DNA from 3 places in the Micromonospora matsumotoense genome. Region 1 is predicted to be linked to each of the others. Evidence: riboswitches for the same ligand, from Rfam matches in the RefSeq annotation. Region 1 holds a riboswitch; each other region holds the start of a gene.
What was found. A riboswitch is a leader RNA that binds a small molecule or an ion and turns the genes downstream of it on or off. The one in region 1 is predicted to bind cobalamin.
Positions count from the first base shown of each region.

Region 2: another riboswitch for cobalamin. It lies ahead of ACQP1S_RS19625 (ribonucleoside-diphosphate reductase subunit alpha); the one in region 1 lies ahead of ACQP1S_RS12140 (nitroreductase family protein).
Region 3: another riboswitch for cobalamin. It lies ahead of bluB (5,6-dimethylbenzimidazole synthase); the one in region 1 lies ahead of ACQP1S_RS12140 (nitroreductase family protein).

Region 1 covers NZ_CP192025.1:2,746,430-2,751,807, forward strand. The annotation lists gene ACQP1S_RS12125 (glycoside hydrolase family 88 protein) at 1-43, shown strand, start outside; gene iolB (5-deoxy-glucuronate isomerase) at 90-914, shown strand; gene ACQP1S_RS12135 (hypothetical protein) at 981-1,145, shown strand; cobalamin riboswitch at 1,186-1,384, shown strand; partial or broken gene ACQP1S_RS12140 (nitroreductase family protein) at 1,422-1,832, shown strand; gene ACQP1S_RS12145 (hypothetical protein) at 2,031-2,627, shown strand; gene ACQP1S_RS12150 (AAA family ATPase) at 2,818-5,378, opposite strand, start outside.
Region 2 covers NZ_CP192025.1:4,476,914-4,482,291, reverse strand. The annotation lists gene ACQP1S_RS19625 (ribonucleoside-diphosphate reductase subunit alpha) at 1-911, opposite strand, end outside; cobalamin riboswitch at 1,031-1,250, opposite strand; gene ACQP1S_RS19620 (helix-turn-helix transcriptional regulator) at 1,277-2,164, opposite strand; gene ACQP1S_RS19615 (oxidoreductase) at 2,291-3,196, shown strand; gene ACQP1S_RS19610 (hypothetical protein) at 3,249-3,968, shown strand; gene ACQP1S_RS19605 (hypothetical protein) at 4,379-4,765, opposite strand; gene ACQP1S_RS19600 (hypothetical protein) at 4,810-5,151, opposite strand; gene ACQP1S_RS19595 (sensor histidine kinase) at 5,181-5,378, opposite strand, start outside.
Region 3 covers NZ_CP192025.1:4,989,562-4,994,939, reverse strand. The annotation lists gene ACQP1S_RS21030 (multicopper oxidase family protein) at 1-1,559, opposite strand, end outside; gene ACQP1S_RS21025 (hypothetical protein) at 1,529-1,747, opposite strand; gene ACQP1S_RS21020 (VanZ family protein) at 2,544-3,266, shown strand; gene ACQP1S_RS21015 (ATP-binding protein) at 3,151-3,582, shown strand; cobalamin riboswitch at 3,716-3,912, shown strand; gene bluB (5,6-dimethylbenzimidazole synthase) at 3,950-4,594, shown strand; gene ACQP1S_RS21005 (hypothetical protein) at 4,668-5,003, shown strand.

The sequences.
Region 1 (5,378 bases):
CCTCACCCGCGCCACCATCCCGGGCTGGACCAGCCCCTGGTGATCACCGCGACCGACCCGCACTGCCCCGCATCCCACGAAAGGTGACCATGGACTACCGCTACCACTGCGCCATTCCCGCCGCCGTCGGCCGGAACACGCTGCCCTTCAACCCCTGTCGGCTGTTGGACTTCACCCTGCTGCGGCTGTCGGCTGGCGAGTCCTGGACCGGCGAGTCCGGTGACCGGGAGATCCTGGCCGTCATCCTCGGTGGCACCGCCGACTTCACCGTCGCCGGCCACCACTTCCCGCAGGTCGGCCGACGCCCGGACGTGTTCTCCGGCAAACCGCACTCGGTCTACCTCCCGGCCGGTTCCTCGATCACCGTGGAGGCCGTCACCGACGTGGAGGTCGCCCTCCCCAGCGCCCCCAGCGATCTGGCCACCGACCCCTACGTCATCGTGCCGGAGCAGGTCGCGACCGGCCGCTGGGGGGCAGCCAACTTCGGCCGCAACTACCACCAGATCCTCACCGAGATCGCCCAACCGGACCTGCCCGCCCGCCGGCTCATCGTCGGTGAGACCTACACGCCCTCGGGCAACTGGAGCACCTACCCGCCACACCGGCACCGGGTCGACGACCTGCCCGCCGAGGCCGCACACGAGGAGATGTACTACTACCGCGTCAACCCGGCGGACGGGTTCGGTATCAGCCGGGTCTACACCGACGACGGGTACGAGGAGAACGTCACCATCCGCGAGCACGTGATGCAGATGATGCCCGAGGGCTACCACACCGTGGTCAGCGCGCCCGGTTACACGACCTACTTCCTGTGGTTCCTGGCCGGCACGCAACGCACCCAGGGTGCCCGCGAAGATGCCGATCTCGCCTGGGTGGGTCGGACCGTGCCGACCCTGCGCAGCCTGGGCCTGTAGCGACGGTCCTGGGCGCCTTCTCACCTCGACGGCCGCGTCGCGATGGTCACCATCGACAACCGTGGGATGGGCCAGACCATCGCGACCAGGCCGGCGCTGACCTCGCCCGGTGCGGCGGACCGACTCGGCACGCACGGCGACCACACCGACGCTCCGGGCATCGACCGGGTCGGTGCCGACTCTGCGCCCTCGTCCATGCGCGCCAGCGCCCAGGCGAGCATGGACTGGTAGGCGTCGCCGACCTGCGCCGCTGACGCGAGTTGGCATCGGCGGCGGCATGACCATGCGAGGTGCCCCGCGGGTGCGGGGAGAATCGGGAAGCCGGTGTGAATCCGGCACGGGCCCGCCGCGGTGACCGGGGAGCGACCGTCCATGCGCGAGGAGCGCAGCCACTGGCCGTAGGGCTGGGAAGGCGGACGGGCTGGCATCGATCCGGGAGTCCGAAGACCGGCCTCGCGTCGACCGCCCACCCGTCGGGGGTGGGCCGAGCGCAGCGGGAGCCTGCCTGTGGAACTCTACGATGCCATCCATCGCCGCCGGGACGTGCGGGCCCAGTTCACCGGGGGGCCGGTGCCGGCCGACACCCTGCACCGGATCCTCGACGCCGCGCACGCCGCGCCCAGCGTCGGCTACTCGCAGCCGTGGGACTTCGTCCTGGTCCGTGACCCCGCCGTCCGTCGCCGGTTCCACCGGCACGTGCAGGCCGAGCGGGTCAGGTTCGCCGCCACCCTGGACGGCGCGGCGGCCGAACGGTTCGCGCGTATCAAGATCGACGGGGTGCGGGAGTCGACGCTGTCGGTCGTCGTCACGTACGACCCGGAGCGCGGGGGCCCGGCCGTGCTCGGGCGGCACGCGATCGCCGACGCCGGCCTCTACTCGGTCTGCCTGGCCATCCAGAACCTCTGGCTCGCCGCCACCGAGACCCATCCCGGCCGCAGCACGGCTGAGGGACCTCGCGGGCGCGATTCCCTGAGTGGCGACGGTCGCTGCCCGCGCAGTTCGCTGGTGGCTTCGGGGGCCGAAGGTCCCGCGAGGTGCGGCATGGTGGCACTGCTCCTCGACACGGATTCTCGGTGGCATAGGGGTGCAACAACGACGAGGAAGGACGTGGACGCGATGACCGTCGTCCAGCACCCCACCAACGAACAGGGCCAGATCACCACCGAGCGCGGCGGCGCGATGGTGACCATCGGCGCGACCGGCGCCACGATCACCGAGACGACCAGGAACAGGGCCACCCGGTACGCGCTCGCTGGTCTGCGTCTGGCGCTGGGCTGGGTGTTTCTGTGGGCGTTCATCGACAAGCTCTTCGGTCTTGGTCTTGCCACCCCCGACAAGGGTGCCTGGATCAACGGCGGCAGCCCGACCAAGGGCTTCCTCGGCAACGCGGTGGCCGGCCCCTTCGAGGGGATCTACCACAGCATCGCCGGTGCGGCCTGGGCCGACTGGCTCTTCATGATCGGCTTGGCGGCGATCGGGACCGCGTTGATCCTCGGTGTGGGCATGCGCCTGGCCGCTGCCGCCGGCGGCCTGCTGCTCGTGCTGATGTGGACCGCGGTACTGCCTCCGGAGAACAACCCCTTCATGGACGACCACCTGATCTACGTCGGGGTGCTGGGTCTGCTCGCCCTCACGGCCGCCGGTGACACCCTCGGGTTCGGCGGGATGTGGGGCAGGCTTCCCATCGTCCGCCGCCTGCCCTGGCTCAAGTGACCGACAGCCACACCGGCGGCGGTGGCGGCACCGACAAAATGATGCCGCCATCGCCGTATCAGAACAGCCGGAAGACCACCATGACCAACTGCCGCCCGGATGGGTGATGGCCTGGTTCCGAGGCAGGCCGCCGCGCGATCAGCGTTCCGAGTCAGGCAGCCGTGCGATCAGCGGGAATCCAGGTGGTCCCTCACAGATACTGGCCGATCGCAGGCGGTGTGTCCTGGTCGCCGAACTCAGTCGGCAGATCCTCTGCCAGCAGCCTCCGCACGACCTCCGCTGGCGCGTCGGTCAGCTCGATGATCCGCGTCGCCTGCTTGGCGATGGTCGCCTCCAGCAGGTTGCGTACGGTGCGGCCGTTGCCGAACGACGGCCCTCGGGAAAGGCGGGCCAGCGTCGCTCGTACCCGGTCCCGTACGTTGTCAGCGAGCTGATAGCCGGCGTCGTCGGCGAGGACGGTGAAGATCTGCACCAGTTCGTCGAGGTCGTAGTCGGGGAACTCGAGGATCTTCGGGAAACGAGATGCCAGTCCGCTGTTCGACTCGAGGAACCGCCGCATCTCACGGTCGTAGCCGGCTGCGATCACCACCAGGTCGTCGCGATGGTCCTCCATCAGCTTGAGCAGCGTGGCGATCGCCTCGTGGCCGAAGTCCTTCGGCGAGTCGGACATCGACAACGAGTACGCCTCGTCGATGAAGAGCACGCCCCCGAGCGCCCGTTCGAACGCCGCGTGGACGCGCGGGCCGGTCTGCCCGATGTACGGGCCGATCAGGTCGGTCCGGGTCACCTCGACCAGATGGCCGGAGCCGAGCAACCCGAGGTCGGCGTAGATCCGGGCGATCATCCGGGCCACTGTGGTCTTCGCCGTGCCCGGGTTGCCGACGAACACCAGGTGCCGGGATCCTCCCCCCACCGCCAGCCCGGCCCGGGTCCGCAGGCTCTCGGCCCGAGCCTCCGCGACCAGCAGGCGCACCTGCGCCTTGACGTCGCGTAGGCCGATGAGCGCGTCCAGCTCGACCAGCGGGTCGCCGCTGCGGGCGGGCGCGAGCACGATGGACGCCGGTGCGGTGATGTCCTCCACCCGCAGCTCGGTGAGCTGCTCGACCGTGGGGGTCGCCGACCGGCTGATCCGCATCGCCTGGTGCGACGCGGACTCGTCGACGAGGTTGCGGACCACCCAGGCGTTGTCGAAGCCGGCGGCGCGCGGCATCCGCGTGACCAGGCTCCGGACCCGGTCGAGCACGCCGTCGGCGGGCGTGAACCCCGACGCGCCGGCCTCCAGCGCGAAGAGCCGCACCAACTCGTCATCGGTGAAGTCGACGAAGTTGAAGGTGTTCGGGAACCGCGCCGCCAGGCCGGCCTCGCTGGACAGGAACTCCGCGACGTTCCTGGGATGGCCGGCGATGATGACCACCAGGTCCTCGCGGTGCTCCTCGACCATCCTGGTCAGCGTGGCAACGGCCTCGCGCGAGGCGGGGCTCTCCTGGATCGCCCGACCCACGTTGATCATCAAGATGCCACCGCGCGCGTTGAGCACGGCAGCTGTCACCTTGGCGCCGTTGAGCAGCTCTGCCCTGGCGACCTCGACCAGGTGGCCGGAGGTCAGCACGCCGTACCCGGCGTAGATCTGGCCGATGATCGTGGCGATGGTGGTCTTTCCGGTACCCGGATTTCCGGCGAACACCAGGTGCCGCCGGTTGCGGGCCGGTGGTAGACCGGACTCGCGGCGTAGCGCCTCGATTCTGGCCTCGGCACTCAGCCGAGCGACGCGTTGTTTGACCGGGGACAACCCGACCATGCCGTCGAGGAGGCCCACGGCAACCTGCTCCGGGTGCTCGCTCGGAGCGACGCCGGAGAGGGCCGGCCGGGGTGGGGCGGGCCGCGCCAGTCTCGGGGCATCGCCGAGGGCGGATACGAGCGGGTTGACGACGGCGGGCCGCGGCTGACCGAGCGCTCGCAGGCTACGCAGGTATCGCAGGCAGAAGAAGAGCCCGCTCGTCACGTCCTTGTGCGGGCCCGGCCAGCCGTTCAGCGCGGTGGCGCAGCTCCACTCCAGTCCTACCCAGATGCGCGCGGTCTCCGCCTCGCCCCCGATGATCGCGCGGTCCAACCACGGGAACACTCCGTTGGCCCAGGCATCGTAGTCGAAGCGGGACCTGAGCCTGTCGAACGCGCGGAGGATGGCGTGGTAACCGTCCGGGCCCAGCCCGGTTGTGGCGATGACTGTGGGCACCGGCTTGCCGAGCTTCAGCAGCATGGCGGCGACCAACTCGTCGAAGTCGCCGGCCTCGGCGCCCACCGCGTCCACCAAGCGCTGGTGACTGGCGCGCAGGCCGGTCAGGGCCCAGGAGAGGTAGTCGGCTGGTCCGGCGTAGTCGGGCAGGGCGGCGCGTTCGGCATCGCTGAGCAGGTCCGACCGCCACCGGGCGGCGAGTTGCCGCCTCGATCCGGTCCGGTGCTGCTCCCGCAGCGCGGGATCGTCGGCGATCCGGGCGTACAGCGCGGCCAGTGCCTGCCCGCGGTCCGCGAACGGGGGTGCCTCGACGAGCACCCCGAGACAGTCGCGGTAGTAGCGCAGGATGCGGTCGCGGCGCTCGGGGCTGTCGGAGTCCGCGAAGAGGCGGCCGGGCGTTGCGGGCATGACCTGGGTCTGCCAGGTGACTTCCGGGTCCGTCGTCGGATTGAGCGGTGCCTGCAGGTGGTCGGCCACCAGGAGATCGCCGAGTCGCCACAGCGAACCCGACACACTTG
Region 2 (5,378 bases), 1.7 Mb from region 1:
CCCTGGTTGACCGCCGCCACCCCGGCGTCGAGGGTCTTGAGGAACGGCACGATTCCGTTCGACCGACCGTTGGTGCCCCGGATCAGCGCGCCCCGGCCGCGTACCCGCGACCAGGAGATGCCGATGCCGCCGGAGAACTTCGACAGCTTCGCCACCTGGTGGTAGCGCTCGTAGATCGAGTCCAGCTCGTCGCGCGGCGAGTCGACCAGGAAGCACGACGACATCTGGGTGTGCCGGGTGCCGGAGTTGAACAACGTCGGCGAACTCGGCAGGTAGGCCAGCGACGACATCAGCCGGTAGAACCCGATCGCCTCGCCCGGCGTCTCCGACAGCCCGCAGGCCACCCGCAGCAGCCAGTACTGGGGGGTCTCCACCACCAGCCGCGACTCGGGGTGCCGCAGCAGGTAGCGGTCGGCGACCGTGCGCAGCCCGAAGTACTCGAACCGCAGGTCACCCGCCGGGTCCACCGCGTCGTCGAGCTTGCGGGCGTTGCGGGCCACGAACGCGGCCGTGTCGTCGGAGACCAGGCCGAGGCCGTGGCCGTACCGGATGGACTGGCTGAAGCTCGCCACCGCCTGCCCGCGTACCTCCTTCTCCACGTAGCCGGCCAACAACCGGGCGGCCAGCCGGGAGTACTGGGGTTCCGTGCCGATCAGCTCCGCGGCCGTCTGGATCGACAGCTTGTCCAGTTCGGCGGTGGTCGCCCCGTCGTAGAGGCCACTGATCGTCTTGGTGGCCACCCGCAGCGGGTCGACCTCGTCCAGGTCGGTGGCCCACCGCTCGACCGCCTTGACGATCTTGTTGACGTCCACCGGCTCGGTGTCGCCGTTGCGCTTGCGCACCCGCATCGCCGGTCGGCGTGACTCCGCGCCGTCGGTATCGGACGGGGGACTCTCCGCTACGTTCGTCATGACCTCTCCTCGCTGTCACCGATGGCCCTCGGACGCGGGAGAACGCCAACGGACGCGGCGCAGCGGCCGGCCCGGGTGCTGGCGTCGGTCGTCCCGCGCGACCTCCGACCGCCGCGCGCAGCAGCGCACGGCGCACTGGCAGGTCTTCGGACTCGCGGGCCTGACCGGGGTCGCCGGTCGCCTACTGGCCGTCGCTTCCCAGACCTTGCGGTCCAGTGCTCGATGACGGCGGTCGTTCCCACTCACCGCTGCGGGGCAGTCCCGGATTCACACCGGGTTCCCTGTTGCCTCGACCGCACCCTTCGGGCTTGGTAGAACCAGCTGCGTGGGACACCATATATGGCGTGGATGGGGGAGATGCAACACTAGATGTCGCGTGGGCGTGTCGGATAACTCTCCTGCGACCGCCCGGTCGCGCGCAGCGAGGCAAGCAGCCGCAGCGCGTCCGCGTCGGCGCTGCCCGGCTCGGCGGTGAAGACCAGCATGACCGGGCCGGGACTGCCGGGCAGCGGGTAGGTGTCCCAGTCCAGGACGATGTCGCCGACCTCGGGGACCTGGAAGGTCTTGGTGCCGCTGACCGACCCGCGCACGTCGTGCCGGGACCACAGCCGCCGGAATTCGGCGCTGCGGATGCTCAGCTCACCGACGATCGCGGTGGCCCGGGGATGGGTGGGGTCCGTGGCGACGGCGGCGCGCATCATGGCGATGTAGTCCATGGCCTGCTGTTCCCAGGCCGCGCAGCCCCGCGCCCCGGTCATCCGGTCGTCGAACATCAGCAGGAGCATGTTGAGCCGGTCCGGCGGGTGGGCCGCCGGGTCGCCGAGCAGCGCCACCGCCCACGGGTTCCAGGCGAGCAGGTCCAGGTGGCGACCGAGCACGACCGCCGGGGTGTCCAGCACCCGCAGCAGCCGCCGGGTGCTCTCCGGCACCCGCTCCGGACCGTGGTCCACCCGGGCGGGCACCGGCCGGCGGGCGGCGCGGGCCAGGGTGAACAGGTGCTGGCGCTCCTCGTCGTCGAGGCCGAGCGCGCTGGCGATCGCGTCGAGCACCTGGTCGGACGGGCGAACCTCGCGGCCCTGCTCCATCCGCTGGTAATAGTCGGTGCTCAACCCGGCGAGCAGGGCCAGTTCCTCGCGTCGCAGCCCGGTGACCCTACGCCGGCCGCCCGGCTCCAGGCCCACGTCGCGGGGGTGCAGCCGGCCGCGCCGGGCGCGTAGGAAGTCGCCGAGTTCGCGGGCGTACGGATGGCTCATGCCGCCAGTGTGTCGCGGCCCGGACCGTCGATGGTAGGTCCAGCAGACCTGGGCAACCGGGAACGACCGATCCCGTCCGGATTGCTCCTAACGTCGACGGTCCACCCGACCTCCCAGGAGCAGCAGATGACCGAGTGGACCGCCGACCGTATCCCCGACCAGCACGGCCGTACCGCTGTGGTGACCGGCGCGAACTCGGGCCTCGGCCTGGTCACCGCCGCCGCGCTGGCCCGCCACGGCGCGCACGTCGTGCTCGCCGTGCGCAACACCGCCGCCGGCCGGCAGGCCGCCCGTCGGATCGGCGGGAACGTCGAGGTACGCGAGTTGGACCTGGCCTCCCTCGCCTCGGTGCGGGCGTTCGCGGCGACGCTGACCGTCGACCACCCGGTGCTGGATCTGCTGGTCAACAACGCCGGTGCGGTGCTGCTCGGCCCGCGCCGCACCAGCCCGGACGGCTTCGAGCTGCACCTCGCCACCAACCTGCTGGGCCACTTCGCCCTGACCGGCCTGCTGCTCGGCAACCTGGCCGCGGCGCGGGCCGCCCGGGTGGTCAGCCTCAGCTCGGTGACCCACCGGAACGCACACCTGGACTTCGCCGACCTGATGGGTGAGCGTGGCTACCGGGCCGCTGCCGCCTACGGCCGGTCCAAGCTCGCCACCACCATCTTCGGCGTCGAACTGGACCGCCGGCTGCGCGCCGCCGGATCGCCGGCCCTGAGCACGCTGGCCCACCCCGGAATCACCCGCACCAACCTGACTCCCCGGGCGTGGGAGAACCGGGGTCGCCGCGGCCGGGTGATCGCGTGGCTCGGCCTGCTCGCCACCCAGTCGGTGGAGCGGGGCGCGTTGCCGCAGCTACGCGCCGCCACCGATCCCGGGGTACGGGGCGGCCAGTTCTTCGGCCCCTCCCGGCTCTTCCAGACCTGGGGTCCGGTCACCGAGGTCCGGTGCAGCCGGGAGGCCGCCGATCCCGCCGTCGGCCGGCGACTATGGACGGCGGCGCAGGAACTGACCGGCGTGAGCTATCTCTGACCGATCGCATTAGCATGGCTGCGGTCGGTGACGGCGGCGGAGACGAGGCGACATGGGATGGCTCGGGCGGGTGCTGGGTGGCGCAGGCCGGCAGGTCCAGGACGATCCGGTCCGGCAGGCGGCCCTGTCGGCCGAGGTGCGGCAGCGGTTCGGCGCCCACCTGGCCGTCCGGCCGGCCGAGCAGGTGGCGGAGATCGTCCGTCTGCTCGACGACGGCGATGGCCTGGCGGTGGCGGCCGCGATCGTCGGTGAGTTCGCCGACGCGGCCCACGCGGACCTGCTGGCCCAGACGGCGGAGCTGTACCGGCGTACCGGCCACCGGTTCCCGGTCGACCGGCGCAACTACCGGCCACTGTGGCGGGAGGCCGGTGGGCGGCTGCAGTGGCCGCTGTTCGCGCTGCCGGGCGGCCTCCACCCGTACGTGCACGTCACGGCCGCCGCCACGGTCGTCGGTGGGCGGGCCCCGCAGTTCGTCCGGGCGACCGATCCCCATCCGCTGCTCGCCGGCCTGTTCGAGGTGCTCGACCTCACCACCTGCGGCTGGGAGTACGGCCGGGTGCGGGTGGACCACGACGGCGCGTCGCTGGTCGGCCGACTGATTTCGACCGCCCGGGACGTCCGGGCGGCGATGAAGGAACCCCCGTCGCTGCCGCCGTCGATCCGGGAACTCATGCGCACCAACCGGGCGGTCGACGTCTTCGACCTCACCGGTGCCCGGGTGGTCGGCACGATCAACGTGGGCGCGGAACTGCGACCGGCGCTGTTGACCTGAGGCCGCTGCCCGACCTGGTCTGCTGGCTCCGGCCGGCCCGACCCGTCCCCACCCGGCTGTCTTTCGTGGCCAGTGGCCCGCCTGTGCCGCCAGGCCCGCCTGTGCCGCCAGGCCCGCCTGTGCCGCCAGGCCCGCCTGTGCCGCCAGGCCCGCCGGTGCCGCCAGGCCCGCCGGTGCCGCCAGGCCCGCCGGTGCCGCCAGGCCCGCCGGTGCCGGCTGGCACGACGACCGCCCCCACGTCATCGGGACGGCAGGGGCGGTCAGTCGTGCCGGGCCGGGCGACCGGGACGTCCCCGACCGGGGGACGGTCAAGCGGTACCGGCGGAAGCCCACCTCGTCCTATCTGAGGTGGTCACCGCCGCCCCTGACCTCCGTTCGCGCCGGTGATCTGGTGTTGCGCCCGACCTCGTTCAGGCCACGCGGTGTGCGGCGAGCCCGTTCGCGCAGTCGGCGATGGTGACGCTCTGCGAGAAGCGCAGGGCGTCCCGCCGGGCCCATCCGTTGATCCCGGTGGTGGTGTTCCGGACGAAGAACCAGAGGTCGCCGGTGAGCGTGGCGCAGTGGACGTCGATCCCCTGGCTCGGGTATCCCTGGCCCTTGGACTGGCAGTCGCGGTGCGGATAGGCGTGGATGTAGGTGCCCTCGCCCCACGAGATCCCGCCCCCGCTGTAGAGGTCCGGGTGCTGGCCGTGGCCGTCGCAGTGCGCGCTGGCCGGGCCGGCGGGTATCAGGGCCAGCACCGATCCACTCACCGCGAGCGTCAGCGCGGAGGCGATGGAGAGTAACCGAGATCGCATGTGGGGTCTCCTTGTGATAGACGGCAATGACCGTCCACAGAGGATTACACGGATCCGCCCCGGCCGCATGGTGGACGGTCCGGACCGGGGGTGGGCCGCCACGACAGGCCGGGTGAAGGGGTGTTCCCCGGCTCGCCCAGCAGCCCCGCCGCGGCGGCCGACGCCGGTGCGGACGGCAGCAGCCCGGCGATGAACTCCACCAGTTGCGCGGTGTCCGACCGCAGGCCGGGCGTCACCGCCGGATGCAGTGCCGTCCAGGAGCGGAACGCCGGCGCCACCCGCCCGTCCTCGCGGGCCGCCTCGTCCAGCGGCAGCAACGCCTCCAGCAGGGTGCGCAGCAGCAGCCGGGGCTCGGGGTGGGGGCCGAGCGCCGGGGTGCTCTCCACGTCGGTCCCGTCGGTCGGGCCGCCGGGGTTCAGCTCCGGGCCGCGACGACGATCGGCAGCCGGACGGTGAAGGTGCTGCCCTGACCGAGGACGCTCTCGACACCGATCGTGCCGCCGTGCGCCTCGGCGAGCTTGCGGGCGATCGACAGGCCGAGCCCACTCCCACCGGTGCTGCGGGTCCGGGAGTCGTCGGCCCGCCAGAACCGATCGAAGATCTTGGCCTGGTC
Region 3 (5,378 bases), 2.2 Mb from region 1:
TTCCCGTGACCGTCGTGGACCGCGCCCGGACCGGCCGGCACGAGCGGCGCGTCCTGCGGCGACACGGTGAGGAATTGTCCCATCATGCCGGCGTCCTCGTGCGCGAGGAGGTGGCAGTGGAACATGTACGGCCACCGGATGTCGGAGTGGTCGAGGAACCGTACGGCCAACCGTACGGTGGCGCCCGGCCGGACGTACACCGTGTCCTTGTCCCCGCGCAGGTACTCCGGCGGCGCCGACCCGTCGATGTCGAGAATGTGGAATGCCGAGCCGTGCACATGGAAATTGTGCGGGATCGACTGCCCGTTGACGATCTGCCACAACTCCACCGAGCCGGTCCGCACCACTCGGTCCACGCGGGCGACGTCCATGGTCCGGTCATTGAGGAGAAAGTCGCCCATCTCCAGCCGGAACGGCTCCGGGCGCGTCGGCACCGGCACCGGCACCTCGCGGCCCAACCGGGCGGGCAGGGGCGCGGACGGCCGCAGGGTCGCTGCGGCGATCATCTTGATCAGGTCGTGGGTGTCCCCGCCGCCGGCTAGCCGCTGGTAGGCGAAGTTCGCGCCGAGCGGTGGCGGGAAGCCGCGTAGGACCACTTCCTCGCCGGGCCGGAACGCCACCACGATCTCGGCGCGCTCGCCGGGCGAGAGCATCAGCCGGTTCAGGCTCAGGGGCGTCCCGCGTGCCCCCGCGTCGGTCGCGACGAGGGAGAAATCCCGGTCGTCGGTGAAACCGACGTGGAAGATCCGGGCGTTGGCGCCGTTGAGCAGTCGGAGCCTGACCAGGGTGGTGCTCACCTCGACGTACGGGTCGTAGGTCCCGTTGACGAGGATCTTGTCGCCGAGCAGCCCCGTGATCGTGAGCCCACCGAACGCCAGATCCGACAGGTCCAACGTGCCATCGTCGTCGATTCTGCGGTCCTGCAGGATCAACGGGATGTCGTCCACGCCGTAGTGGTTCGGCAGCGACGCCGCGTCATCGTCGCCGTCGTCGACGATGACGAGTCCGCCGATGCCGCGGTAGACGTGCGCTGCGGTGGCGTGGTGCAGGTGCGGGTGATACCAGAGCGTGGCGGCCCGCTGTTGCACGGTCCAGGACGGCTGCCACGTACGCCCGGGGTGGATCGGCTGGTGCGGGCCGCCGTCCATCACGGCCGGTAGATGCATCCCGTGCCAGTGCAGCGTGGTGGTCTCGGGCAGATGGTTGCTGACGTCCATCGCCACCCGGTCGCCGCGCCGGACGCGTAGGGTCGGCCCGAGGATCGGCCCGTTGACCCCCCACGTGGCGGTGGTGGTGCCGGGCAGCAGTTCGGTGCGGCCCTCCCCGAGTGCCAGCCGGAAACGCCGGCGGCCATCGGCGTCGATCGTCGGCTCCAGCACGGGCGGGATCCGCAGCCGGTTGCGGAACGACAGCGTCCCGACGTTGCTTCGTCCCGAGTCGGCGTAGAGGTAGCCGACGAGCCCGGCGGCCGGCGCGACCACGAGCCCGCCGATCGCGGCCAACCCGCCCAGGACGGTCCGGCGGCTGGTCAACGCCGTGCCCCACGGCGCAGGCTCCACACCATCAGCACGACCCCGATGAGGATCACCCACCAGCCCAGCAGCGCTTCGGGCATCGGGACGAATCCGGGATCGTCGAACCACACGTCCGGCGGAACGAAGAACCAGCCGAGGTTGAACACGAGGCCCACCAGGGCCACCACCAGTCCGGCCCACAGCAGCCGGTTGACACTTCGCTGTCCGCTCATACGGAAACGGTAGGAACCGGCGGTACCGGCCCACATCCGCCGGCAGGAGTCGAAACCCGTACTCTACCGGGCGTACGGCCCTGAGACCGTCGGTCAGGGTAGGACGGTAACGGCGGATCGACGATCAACGTCCACCCGTTCAGCTCGACGATGGGCAGTCGAGCAACGTCGGCAGCCGCGCGGAAACCGACCGAACCGGCCGCAGAACCTTCGGCAGCAGCACGAATCCACTCAACGGGAGTGTCGGCCGCAAGAGGAACCCTTGGTCCAGGGCTCCGCTGCATGGTGCTTGAGTGACCTCGGCTCCGCTGTCCGCGTCCGCCGGTCCGCCGAGGATGCCGAGGCCACCGTGGGTCGGCCGGATCCGGTATCCGGTCGACGTCAGGGTGTGGGTCGGCTCTCGCTGGTAGCGCTGGTGTGCTGCCCCGTGCACGCGGTGGGAGCTACCAGCGCTTCGTCCTCGGTGAGCGTTGCGCTCACGGGCCCTCGCCGATGCGGAAGCCGTGGTCAGGAACATGGGCGGGCTGGATGAGGTCAGGTTGACGACAACGTGCAGATACCGGACCTCCTCCTGCGGCAGGAGGCTGCGATCACCGGCGCGCTCGTCACCCCGCCACCAGACAACGGCGGCTGACGGTCTCTGCGCCGAGTGCATCATCTCGCCGTTGCTGTGCCGTCCGGCAGTTGGCAGCAGGGCTACGGGCCGGGGCGCGGACGACGGCGCTCGGCGCGTGTATCGCGGACGTATGGAGAATCGCATACGCCACCGCAACGGGCCGCCGGCTTCGATGGGGGCATGGACCACAGCACATCCCCGTCGGTACCGTCCCGTCTCGTCCGCCGGATCCTGCCCGCCGGCCTGGCTCTTCTCGGGTTGGCGGGCGTGGCGTTCGTGGTACGGCGGCCGCTCCTGATGTCCGCTCCGAGGTGTCTGGCCGGGCGGTGGCACGGCTGCTACGACACGTTCAACGGGGTGGTGCTGATGATGTTGGTGGGGCTGCCGTTGGCGGCCCTGGCGGTGTGGGCGCTGGCGCGCTGTCGGCGTGCTGCCGGCGTCGTCCCGGTGTGGCGGCTGTCGCTGGCCGAGGTGGGCATGGTCTACGGGACGGTGCCGTTGGTGTGGATGACCCTGATGCCGGGGGCGGCGGCGGGACTCGGCCCCGGTCGGGTGAGTCTGGTCCCGTTGCGGGACCTGGTCACGATGGGGCCGGTCGGGATCGGCGGCAACCTGCTGATCTTTGCGGCGCTGGGGTTCTTCGCCCCGGTGCGGTTCGTGGCGTTCGCCTCGATGCCGCGGATCCTGGCGCTCGGCGCGGGCTGCTCGATCCTGGTGGAAACCGCCCAGTACGTCCTGTGGCTGGACCGGGTGTCGTCGGTGGATGACGTCCTGGTCAACGCCACCGGTGCCGTGCTGGCCGGGCTGGCGTCCCGCCACTGGTGGCGTACCCCGGCGGAGGCACGTCGGACCAGCCTTGCCCCCGCACCAGCGGCTCCGCCGAACTCCTGCTCCGGATGGTGACGAACCTCGTGCAGAACGCCATCGTGCACCACCTTCCCGCCGACGGCTCCGTGACGGTCCACACCGGGGCGCACGGCGACAGGAGCCTGCTGCGGATCGGGAACACGGCCGCCGGCTCCCACCCGCACTGGTGTCGACCTTCACCGAACCCTTCCAGCGCGGAACGGAACGCGTACGCACCGACGAACACGCCGGTGTCGGCCTCGGTCTCGCCATCGTGCACAGCATTGTCCGCGCCCACGCCGGGACCCTCGACCTCGTGCCCGACTCCCACGGAGGTCTCCTCGTCACGGTTCGGCTTCCCGGTACGCCGTAGCACCCCCGCCGAACGGTCCACAGGTGCCCGACGAACATCAGCTGTGACAACTGACGAGCGCCCGCTGTCGCGGGATCCTGCGCCGACCCGAGCGCCTCGCTCCACCTGTCCCTTCAACCTCTGTAGCATCGTCGGCGGCATGATCATGCGAGGTGCCCCGCGTGCGGGGAGAATCGGGAAGCCGGTGTGAATCCGGCACGGGCCCGCCGCGGTGACCGGGGAGCCACCGTCCATGCGCGAGGAGCGCAGCCACTGGCCGTAGGGCTGGGAAGGCGGACGGGCTGGCGTCGATCCGGGAGTCCGAAGACCGGCCTCGCGTCGACCGCCCACCCGTCGGGGGTGGGCCGAGCGCAGCGGGAGCCTGCCTGTGGAACTCTACGATGCCATCCATCGCCGCCGGGACGTCCGGGCCCAGTTCACCGGGGGGCCGGTGCCGGCCGACACCCTGCACCGGATCCTCGACGCCGCGCACGCCGCGCCCAGCGTCGGCTACTCGCAGCCGTGGGACTTCGTCCTGGTCCGTGACTCCGCCGTCCGTCGCCGGTTCCATCGGCACGTGCAGGCCGAGCGGGTCAGGTTCGCCGCCACCCTGGACGGCGCGGCGGCCGAACGGTTCGCGCGTATCAAGATCGACGGGGTGCGGGAGTCGACACTGTCGGTCGTCGTCACCTACGACCCGCAGCGCGGGGGCCCGGCCGTGCTCGGGCGGCACGCGATCGCCGACGCCGGCCTCTACTCGGTCTGCCTGGCCATCCAGAACTTCTGGCTCGCCGCCACCGCCGAGGGGCTGGGCGTCGGGTGGGTCTCCTTCTACCGGGAGGCGTTCCTCGCCCACCTGCTAGGCGTGCCGGCCGGCATCCGGCCGGTGGCCTGGCTCTGCGTCGGGCCGGTCACGCACCTGGAGGCCGTGCCCGACCTGGAACGGCACGGGTGGCGGCGGCGCAGGCCCCTCGCCGAGGCGGTGCACCAGGACCGCTGGTCGCAGCGGGTGACTGATCGACCGAACAGCTAATTCAGGTACGTCTATGCGGTGGCTAGGCTGGCGTTGCCTTGAGTCATCGCTCGGCTACGTCAGGAGGAGTTCCATGCGTACCACCGTCAAGGTCCTGGCGGCGTCCGCCCTTAGCGCCCTGAGCCTCGCCGCCGCCACCCCGGCCCTCGCCGCCGCCCCGGCGCCCTTCTGCGAGTCCGGCGCATCACAGTTCTACTGCGACGGCAACAGCACCGGCACGACGACCTGGAGCATCACCTGGTACTCCGGCAGTGTCGGCACCTTCACCGCCGGGTCGACCCTCTTCGCCGCCTGCCCGGCCAGCAACCTCGGCCACCCGGTGCAGGCCAGCTACAGCTACTTCGACGGCAGTACGACCCAGTACAGCGGCACCACCCAGTTCATCTGCCGCGGCGGCCCCTGGCAGTAGAGCCATCCCGCGTCCGGCGTGCGCGTGACCCACGCGCACGCCGGACAGGCTCTGATACTCCGGCCGCACCTTCCTGGTCTGGAATTGCGGCAGCTCATCAGCATGATCGACGTTTGAGGCGTGGGGGCCGTGACCGACGTTCGGCGACCGTATCGATCAGCTCGAACCCGGGCTCGACGCGCTCCACCAGAATCGACGGCCGCAGCCGTGAGTTCCCCCGCTTTGATGGAGCGGTGGTTACCTGCTGCCGGCTGGCGCAGGGGTGGCGATAGGTGGTTCGTCTGGCTGTGCCAGGCGGTCTCGTATTCGTTCGGGCCGAGGTAGCCCAGTTCCTTCTGGATACGGCGGGTGTTTGTACCAGCCGTCGAGGTAGGT